Regions from separate parts of the Hansschlegelia sp. genome, predicted to be linked through region 1. Evidence: riboswitches for the same ligand, from Rfam matches in the RefSeq annotation. Region 1 holds a riboswitch; the other holds the start of a gene.
The links. A riboswitch is a leader RNA that binds a small molecule or an ion and turns the genes downstream of it on or off. The one in region 1 is predicted to bind thiamine pyrophosphate.

Region 1 (4,465 bases):
ACCCGCACGCCAAGGTCGCGGATCAGCCCCCAGAAATCCTGGCCCTCGCGCAGCCGGCCGGACTCGCGGCGGAGCGATACGGTGACGATGTCGCAATCCGCCGCGCGCACGGCGTCGGCGAGGATCGCCGGAGAGGGATAGAGCGCAGTGCCGAGCAGCAGCCGCGAGCGCAGCGGAACGCCATAAAAATCCATGTCAGCCTCCCTGCCGGGGCGCGACGATCTCGATGCGGTCGCCCTCGGCGAGCGGCCGGGCGGCGCGGCCGGCGGCCGGCACGAAGGCGCCGTTCACGGCCGTCGCCACGATGGCGTCGCCATAATCGAGCGCGGCGAGCGCGCCCGCGAGGGTCTCGGCCTCCACCTCAAGCGGTGAGCCGTTCACGATCAGCTTCATCGTGGGTCTCCGAAAGCGCCATCACGGCCTCGGCGGCCTGCTGCGCCATCGCGGGCGACAGCAGGAAGCCGTGACGATAGAGACCGTTGATGGAGAATATGCGGCCCCGGCGCGTCACGCGGGGCAGATTGTCCGGGAAGGCGGGGCGGACGTCGGCGCGGGTCTCGACGATCTCGGCCTCGCCGAACGCCGGATGCAGCGCATAGGCGCCGTTGATCAGCTCGACCGCCGAGCGCGCCGTGACGCGGCCGCGCGCGGCGCTCTCGATCATCGTGGCGCCGACCATGAACAGCCCGTCGGCGCGCGGCACGATATAAAGCGGGATGCGCGGATGCAGCAGCCGCACCGGCCGGCTGAGCGAAATGTCCTGCGTGCGCAGCAGCAGCATCTCGCCGCGCACGCCGCGCAGGTCCGGGGTCTCGCGGCGGGCCGCGAAGCCGCGGCAGTCGAGCGCCGCGTCGCCCGGCGCGGATTCGGGATCGGCATCGACGCCGAAGCGGATTTTGACCCCGAGCTGTTCAGCGCGCGTCGCCAGCGCCGCGAGCGCGCGGCGGGGATCGAGATGCGCCTCCTCCCGGAAGAACAGCCCGCGGTCGAAACGGCCGGCGAGGTCGGGCTCCAGTCCGGCGATCGCGTCGCCGTCGATCCAGTCGAAGCGCTCGGTGCGCGCGGCGAAGCGGGTGAGTTCGGCGGCGTCGCGCCGCGGCGCGACCACCAGCGTGCCGTTGGGCGTCACGCCGTCTATATGGCGCGGCCACCAGCTGAGCGCCTGCTCCCCAAGCTCGGCCACGACCGGCTCGGCGCTCTCGCGCTCGCACCACGGCGCCAGCATGCCGCCGGCCGCCCAGGAACAGGCGCGCTCGCCGATCGCCGCGCCGCGCTCGAGGATCTCGACCTCGGCGCCGCGCCCGGCGAGTTCAATCGCGGCCGTGAGGCCCGCGACGCCGGCGCCGACGATGGTGACGCGCATGACAACACTCTCCCTCGGCTCGAGCCTCGGACGCAGCGGGGCGATGCGGCGATGGGAGCGGCGGCGGCGTGGACGCCGTCAAGAGCCCCGTTCCTTCGCCGGCATGACCCGGATCAGGTTCAAAGGGTCCGGCTCACGCCGTCTCAGCCCGTCCCCGGGCGCCCCTCGGACTGAAGAGACAGTGGGGAGCGCGCCCGCGCGTGTCAACCGAAGCGGGGCTCAGGGCGCCCAGCGGCAGGCTTCGGCGATGCGGCGGCGGATCTCCGCGAAGCCGGTCATGTCGAAGATCGTCTCGTGGCTCTGGCCCATGCCGTCCGTGACGGCGATGCGGAGCCGGCCCGGGTCGGGCAGCGAGCGGAGCAGCGCGTCCACGGGCTCGGGCGCGAACACCGCCTTGCCGTTCGACGACACGTCCCAGCGCGCGGTCGCCGGCGGCCCGGGCGTTCCTTCGGGCTGAGCCAGCACGTCGAGCGTCCGTCCGGACAGGCCCCAGCCGCCGGACGTTCCCACTAAAAACTCCGTGCGTCCGCCGAGGCAGCGGGCGACCAGATAAGACGGGTCGTTGAACGATGCGCCGGGGGCAGGCGAGAGCGCCGTGACGATCCCGCCGCCATGGCTCTCCGGCTCAAAATTGTAGGTCCAGGCGCCGGAGCGGCCGCTCTCCGCGCGCGCCGTGGCGGCGGCGAGCGAAAGCAGAAGGACGGCTGCGAAAGTCCTCATCGGGAACCCTCCGGTTGATCCTTGTTCTGTACGTCCCGAAACGCCGGTCGGACGCGCCGCGCTTTCTTCTTGTGGGCGCGCCTTGACGCCAGGGACCTCCGCGCGTAGGTTCCGCCCGCATTTCCGGCAGAGGAAGCGACGGCGTGCCGCGCAAGCTCATTCTCGTAAGACAGGCGTCATCGACGGTGCGGGCCGCATAGGGCTCGCGCTCAACGTCCGATGACGCCAAGCAAGGGCTCCCCAGCGGGCCCTTTTTTGTTGCCCGGCGTCACCTCGCGTCGGGTCGGAGCAGGGTCGAAAAAGGCGAAAGGAACCGCCACAATGACCGAGACGATGACCGGCGCGGAGATGGTGGTCCGCGCGCTCGCCGATCAGGGCGTTCAGCACATCTTCGGCTATCCGGGCGGGGCGGTGCTTCCGATCTATGACGCGCTGTTCCAGCAGAACTCGATCGAGCACATCCTGGTCCGCCACGAACAGGGCGCGACCCATATGGCCGAGGGCTACGCGCGCTCGACCGGCAAGTGCGGCGTCGTGCTGGTCACCTCGGGGCCGGGCGCGACCAACGCCGTCACCGGCCTGACCGACGCGCTGATGGACTCCATCCCGATGGTCTGCATCACCGGGCAGGTGCCGACGCATCTGATCGGCTCGGACGCGTTCCAGGAATGCGACACCGTCGGCATCACGCGGCCCTGCACCAAGCACAATTACCTCGTGAAGGACGTCAACGAGCTCGCGCAGATCCTGCACGAGGCGTTCTATGTCGCGACCAGCGGCCGGCCCGGGCCGGTCGTCGTCGACATTCCGAAGGACATCCAGTTCGCGAGCGGCGCCTATGTGGGCCGCGAGAACGTCTCGCACAAAACCTATCATCCCAAGGTCAAGGGCGACGCCGACAAGATCCGCGCGGCGGTCGAACTGCTGGCGACGGCGAAGAAGCCGATCTTCTACACCGGCGGCGGCGTCATCAATTCCGGGCCCGAGGCGACGCGCCTGCTGCGCGAGTTCGCGCGGCTGACCGGCGCGCCCGTGACCTCGACCCTGATGGGCCTCGGCGCCTTCCCGGCCTCCGACAAGCAGTGGCTCGGCATGCTCGGCATGCACGGCACCTACGAAGCCAACCACGCGATGCATGACTGCGACGTCATGCTGTGCGTCGGCGCGCGCTTCGACGACCGCATCACCGGCCGGCTCGACGCCTTCTCGCCGAACTCGAAGAAGATCCACATCGACATCGACCCGGCGCAGATCAACAAGAACGTCAAGGTGCAGGTCGGCGTGGTCGGCGACGTCGCCCATGTGCTCGAGGACATGCTGCGGATCTGGAAGGCCTCGAACGCTCGGATCGACCCGGATGGGCTGAAGTCATGGTGGGGCGAGATCGACCGCTGGCGGGCGAAGAACTGCCTCGCCTACCGGGCGTCGGCCGACACCATCAAGCCGCAGCAGGCCGTCGAGCGGCTCTATGAGCTGACCAAGGGCCCAAACACCTACATCACGACCGAAGTCGGCCAGCATCAGATGTGGGCGGCCCAGTACTACAAGTTCGAGGAGCCGAACCGCTGGATGACCTCCGGCGGCCTCGGCACCATGGGCTACGGCATGCCGGCCGCGGTCGGCGTGCAGATCGCGCACCCGGAGGCGCTCGTCATCGACATCGCCGGCGAAGCCTCGATCCAGATGTGCATCCAGGAGCTCTCGACGGCGATCCAGTACAAGCTGCCGATCAAGATCTTCATCCTGAACAACGAATACATGGGCATGGTGCGGCAGTGGCAGCAGCTGCTGCACGGCAGCCGCTACTCGAACTCGTACTCCGAGGCTTTGCCGGACTTCGTGAAGCTCGCCGAGGCCTATGGGGCGACCGGGCTGCGCTGCGAGAAGCCCGGCGACCTCGACGCCACCATCCGGGCGATGGTCGAGACGCCGGGCCCGGTCGTGGTCGACTGCGTCGTCGACAAGATGGAGAACGTCACGCCGATGATCCCGTCGGGCCGCGCGCATAACGACATGCTGCTCGGCGACGCCAGCGAGGACAGGATCGAGAACGCGATCTCCGAAGAAGGCAAGATGCTGGTCTAGGAGACGTCATCCCGGCCGAAGCGCGAGCGGAGCGCCGGGATCGCCTTCTGAAGAGCGCCTCTTTACTACACGCAGTTCCGGCTCGGCGGCCTCGCCGCCGTCCGGGATGACGCCCTACACCCGTTCCGGAACCCTTCACCCATGCGCCAGCCGACCGGCTCAGCCTATTTCATGGACGACCCGCACACGCCGGTCGCGCGGCATACGCTCGCAATCCTGGTCGACAACGAGCCGGGCGTGCTCGCCCGCGTCATCGGCCTGTTCTCGGGGCGCGGCTACAACATCGACAGCCTGACG
Region 2 (4,465 bases), on a different contig from region 1:
GTCGGCTCGTCGGGCGCGATCCTGTCCTACATCATGTGCAAGGGCATGAACCGCAGCTTCATCTCGGTCATCCTCGGCGGCTTCGGCGGCGAGGTGGCGGGAGGCGCCGGCGGACAGGTCGAGCAGCGGCCGGTCAAGCAGGGCTCGGCCGAGGACGCGGCCTTCATCATGAAGAACGCCTCCAAGGTCATCATCGTGCCCGGCTACGGCATGGCGGTCGCGCAGGCGCAGCACGCGCTGCGTGAAATGGCCGACAAGCTCAAGGAGGAGGGCGTCGAGGTGAAGTACGCCATCCACCCGGTGGCGGGCCGCATGCCGGGCCATATGAATGTGCTGCTGGCCGAGGCGCAGGTGCCTTACGACGAGGTGTTCGAACTCGAGGACATCAACTCCGAGTTCTCGGGCGCGGACGTGGCCTTCGTGATCGGCGCGAACGACGTCACCAATCCGGCGGCCAAGACCGACAAGACGTCGGCGATCTACGGCATGCCGATCCTGGACGTCGAGAAGGCCGGCACCGTGCTGTTCATCAAGCGCGGCATGGGCTCCGGCTACGCCGGCGTCGAGAACGAGCTGTTCTTCCGCGACAACACCATGATGCTGTTCGGCGACGCCAAGAAGATGACGGAGGCGATCGTCAGGGGGCTGTGACCTCCGGCCGTCGCGATTGCAGGGCAGGAAAGGCCGGACCGGAGCGTCCGGCCTTTTCCATTCCAGGAGCGGATTTTCGGGATGACGGGCCTTTGCGCTGCCCCGGTGATGGAGACCCTATGACCACGCCGGCCCGTGGCTTGCTCGTGCTCGTCCGGCACGGACAAAGCGAGGACAACGCCCAGGATCTGTTCTCCGGGCTCCGCGATCCGGCGCTCACGCCCCGCGGCGTGGAGGAGGCGCGCGCGGCGGGCCGGGAACTGCGGCGCCTGGGGCTGAGCTTCACGCACGCCTTCACGAGCATGCTGACCCGCGCCGGCCAGACCATGGAGCTGATCCTCGACGAACTCGGGCAATCCGATCTTCCGGTGCGCAGGCACGCCGCGCTCAACGAACGCGACTATGGCGGCCTTGCAGGACTGAACAAGAGCCAGGCGCGCGAGCGCTTCGGGGCGGAGCGGGTCAGGATCTGGCGTAAATCCTACGACGCCGTTCCGGAGGGCGGGGAGAGCCTGGCGATGACGGCCGCTCGCGTCTGGCCATTCTACGAGCGTGAGATCGCTCCGGTCGTGCGAGCGGGGGGCTGCGCGCTGCTCGTCGGCCACGGCAACGCGCTGCGCTCGATGCTGATGCGCCTCGACGGCATCGACGCCGCGACCATCGAGGACGTGAACATCGGCACCGCGCAGGCCTTAGTCTACGCGCTGGCCGAGGACGGGCGGCGTCTCGTCAAGACGAACCTTCCGGCCGCCGATCTGGCGGAGCCGTCGTCCCGCGCCTGACGAGTTGCAAACGCCAGACCTCAGCGCGACATTCGGCGCATGAGTGACGTCGCCGACTACGACACCGACATCCTGCTCTGGTCAGAACGCCAAGCCGCGCTGCTGCGCGACCTCAAGACTCGCGCATCGGGTTTGCCGAACGAACTCGATCTCGAAAACGTCGCCGAGGAGATCGAAAGCGTGGGGCGGTCGGAACAGCGGGCGTTCGAGAGTTACGTCAAACAAGTATTCGTCCATCTTCTGAAGATGGCCGCCGTTTCCGATCCTGACCTTCGCCTCAAATGGGCTGAGGAGATCGACAACTTCAAGTCGCAGGCCGAAAGCGCGGTCACGCCATCGATGCTCCAGCGGTCGGACGTCCACAGCGTCTGGCGGCACGCGGTCGCCAACGCCCGCACCATTCTGCGGAGACGCGGCGAAGCGTTGCCGGGCGAACCGTCGAAGCAGAGCCCTTTCTCGTTCGGCGACATTCTCGACGGCGAGGAGATCGACGCCGAGGCCCTGGCGAGCCGCATTACCTTCAACGCCTGACGCTCCTCCGCACTCGACACCACCCTCGATCGCTCCTAACCTGCGCCCATTCCGAGGGGCGTCCCGCTGCGATGCGGGGCTGAGATGGCCAGAGGCCGATCCCTTTGAACCTGATCCGGGTCATGCCGGCGAAGGGACGGGAACCGAAGGCCAAAGGGCGTCCGCGCCCGGTCTCCCTGACATTTCGTCAGAATCCGGATCTCCCAACGAGAAGCGCTCGAGGAGATTCCCGATGAACGTCCACATCCCGCCGAAGGACGCCAAAGCCGCGCCCGAAAGCGTCACCACCGGGCCGATCGCCGGCTCCCGCAAGGTCTACGCCGCGCCGAAGTCGCATCCCGAACTTCGGGTGCCGTTCCGCGAGATCACACTGAGCGATCCCAATGAGCAGCCGGTCCGCGTCTACGACCCGTCCGGCCCCTACACGGACGACGCCGCCCGCATCGACCTCGCCGCCGGGCTGCCGCCGGTGCGCGAAAGCTGGATCGCGGCGCGCGGGCTCGACGTGGCGCCCGGCCGTGCGGTGAAGCCCGAGGACAATGGCAACGTCTCCGCCGACAGGCTGGTCGCGCCATGCCCGGCGACCCGCCTGATACGCGAGGCGGCGCGGGGCCAGATGGTCACGCAGTATGAATTCGCGAAGGCCGGGATCGTCACCGAGGAGATGATCTATGTCGCCCACCGCGAAAACCTCGCCCGCGAGGCGGCGCGCGACGGCGCGCGTGAACGCCATGCCGACGGCGACAGCTTCGGAGCTTCTATTCCGGAGTTCGTGACGCCTGAATTCGTGCGCGACGAGGTCGCGCGCGGCCGGGCGATCATCCCGGCCAACGTCAATCACCCTGAGCTCGAGCCGATGGCGATCGGCCGCAACTTCCTCGTCAAGGTCAACGCCAACATCGGCAATTCGGCCGTCACCTCCGGCGCCGCCGAGGAAGTCGAAAAACTTGTCTGGGCGATCCGCTGGGGCGCCGACACGGTGATGGACCTCTCGACCGGGCGGAACATCCACAACATCCGCTCCTGGATCATCCGCAATTCGCCGGTGCCGATCGGCACGGTGCCGATCTACCAGGCGCTCGAGAAGGTCGACGGAGATCCGCTGAAGCTCGACTGGGAGGTGTTCAAGGACACGCTGATCGAGCAGGCCGAGCAGGGCGTCGACTACTTCACCATCCACGCCGGCGTGCGGCTCGCCCACGTGCCGCTGACCGCGAACCGCGTCACCGGGATCGTGTCGCGCGGCGGCTCGATCATGGCGCGCTGGTGCCTCGCCGGGCACCGGGAGAGCTTCCTCTATGAGCGCTTCGGCGACATCTGCGACATCATGCGGAAATACGACGTGTCGTTCTCGCTCGGCGACGGCCTGAGGCCGGGCTCGATCGCCGACGCCAACGACGCCGCGCAGTTCGCCGAGCTCGACACCCTGGGCGAACTCACGAAAGTCGCCTGGGACAAGGGCTGCCAGGTGATGATCGAAGGTCCCGGCCACGTGCCGATGCACAAGATCAAGCAGAACATGGACAAGCAGCTCGCCGTCTGCGGCGAGGCGCCGTTCTATACGCTCGGCCCGCTCACCACCGACGTCGCGCCCGGCTACGACCACATCACCTCAGGCATCGGCGCGGCCATGATCGGCTGGTTCGGGACCGCGATGCTTTGCTATGTCACGCCGAAGGAGCATCTCGGCCTGCCGAACCGGGACGACGTGAAGACCGGCGTCATCACCTACCGGATCGCGGCGCATGCGGCCGACCTCGCCAAGGGCCACCCGGCCGCAAAGCTGAGGGACGACGCGCTGTCGCGGGCGCGCTTCGACTTCCGCTGGGAGGATCAGTTCAACCTGTCGCTCGATCCCGACACCGCCCGCGCCTTTCACGACGAGACCATGCCCAAGGAAGCGCACAAGGTGGCGCATTTCTGCTCCATGTGCGGGCCGAAATTCTGTTCGATGCAGATCACCCAGGAACTTCGGGCTGAGGCGCGAGCTTTGGAGGCGCAGGCGGGCATGGCGGAGAAGTCGCGCGAGTTCCTGAATCAGGGCGGCGCGCTCTACGTTTCCGCCGACTGAGCCGGCAAGGGGGCGGTCCGCCGCCCCCAATCCCGTCGCCCACGCACGCGCCGGTCGTCAAGCTTTGACCTCTGCTCGCCGACGGTGCGAGAGCTTCGATATGTAGCCGTCTGCCCTGCCGGAAGGGAAGTGCTTGCGGCACGGAAACTGCACATAATAGCGCCGTGATGGAGGGGTCATCATGGATTGGTTGCTTAAGCTCGCCTTTGATCAGCTCGTCGAACGTGGATCACTGATTGTCCGGGCGCCCTCCGGACGAACGCTCACCTTCGGAAACGGACAGGGCGCCCCCGTCGCCATCCGGTTCGCCGATCGACGGGCGGCGCTCGCTCTGGTCCTTGATCCGGATCTCAAGCTTGGCGAGCTCTACATGGATGGCCGGCTCGTCGTCGAGCAGGGCGGGATCTACGAGTTCCTGGAGCTGGTCCAT

Region 2: another riboswitch for thiamine pyrophosphate. It lies ahead of thiC (phosphomethylpyrimidine synthase ThiC); the one in region 1 lies ahead of thiO (glycine oxidase ThiO).

The regions. Positions count from the first base shown of each region.
Region 1 covers NZ_DATLJK010000010.1:28,183-32,647, forward strand. The annotation lists gene VM780_RS06470 (thiazole synthase) at 1-194, opposite strand, end outside; gene thiS (sulfur carrier protein ThiS) at 196-393, opposite strand; gene thiO (glycine oxidase ThiO) at 362-1,363, opposite strand; TPP riboswitch at 1,437-1,539, opposite strand; gene VM780_RS06485 (hypothetical protein) at 1,583-2,083, opposite strand; gene VM780_RS06490 (acetolactate synthase 3 large subunit) at 2,405-4,168, shown strand; gene ilvN (acetolactate synthase small subunit) at 4,310-4,465, shown strand, end outside.
Region 2 covers NZ_DATLJK010000017.1:275,858-280,322, forward strand. The annotation lists gene VM780_RS17340 (NAD(P)(+) transhydrogenase (Re/Si-specific) subunit beta) at 1-651, shown strand, start outside; gene VM780_RS17345 (2,3-bisphosphoglycerate-dependent phosphoglycerate mutase) at 771-1,433, shown strand; gene VM780_RS17350 (DUF29 domain-containing protein) at 1,473-1,964, shown strand; TPP riboswitch at 2,009-2,118, shown strand; gene thiC (phosphomethylpyrimidine synthase ThiC) at 2,197-4,035, shown strand; gene VM780_RS17360 (cyclopropane-fatty-acyl-phospholipid synthase family protein) at 4,217-4,465, shown strand, end outside.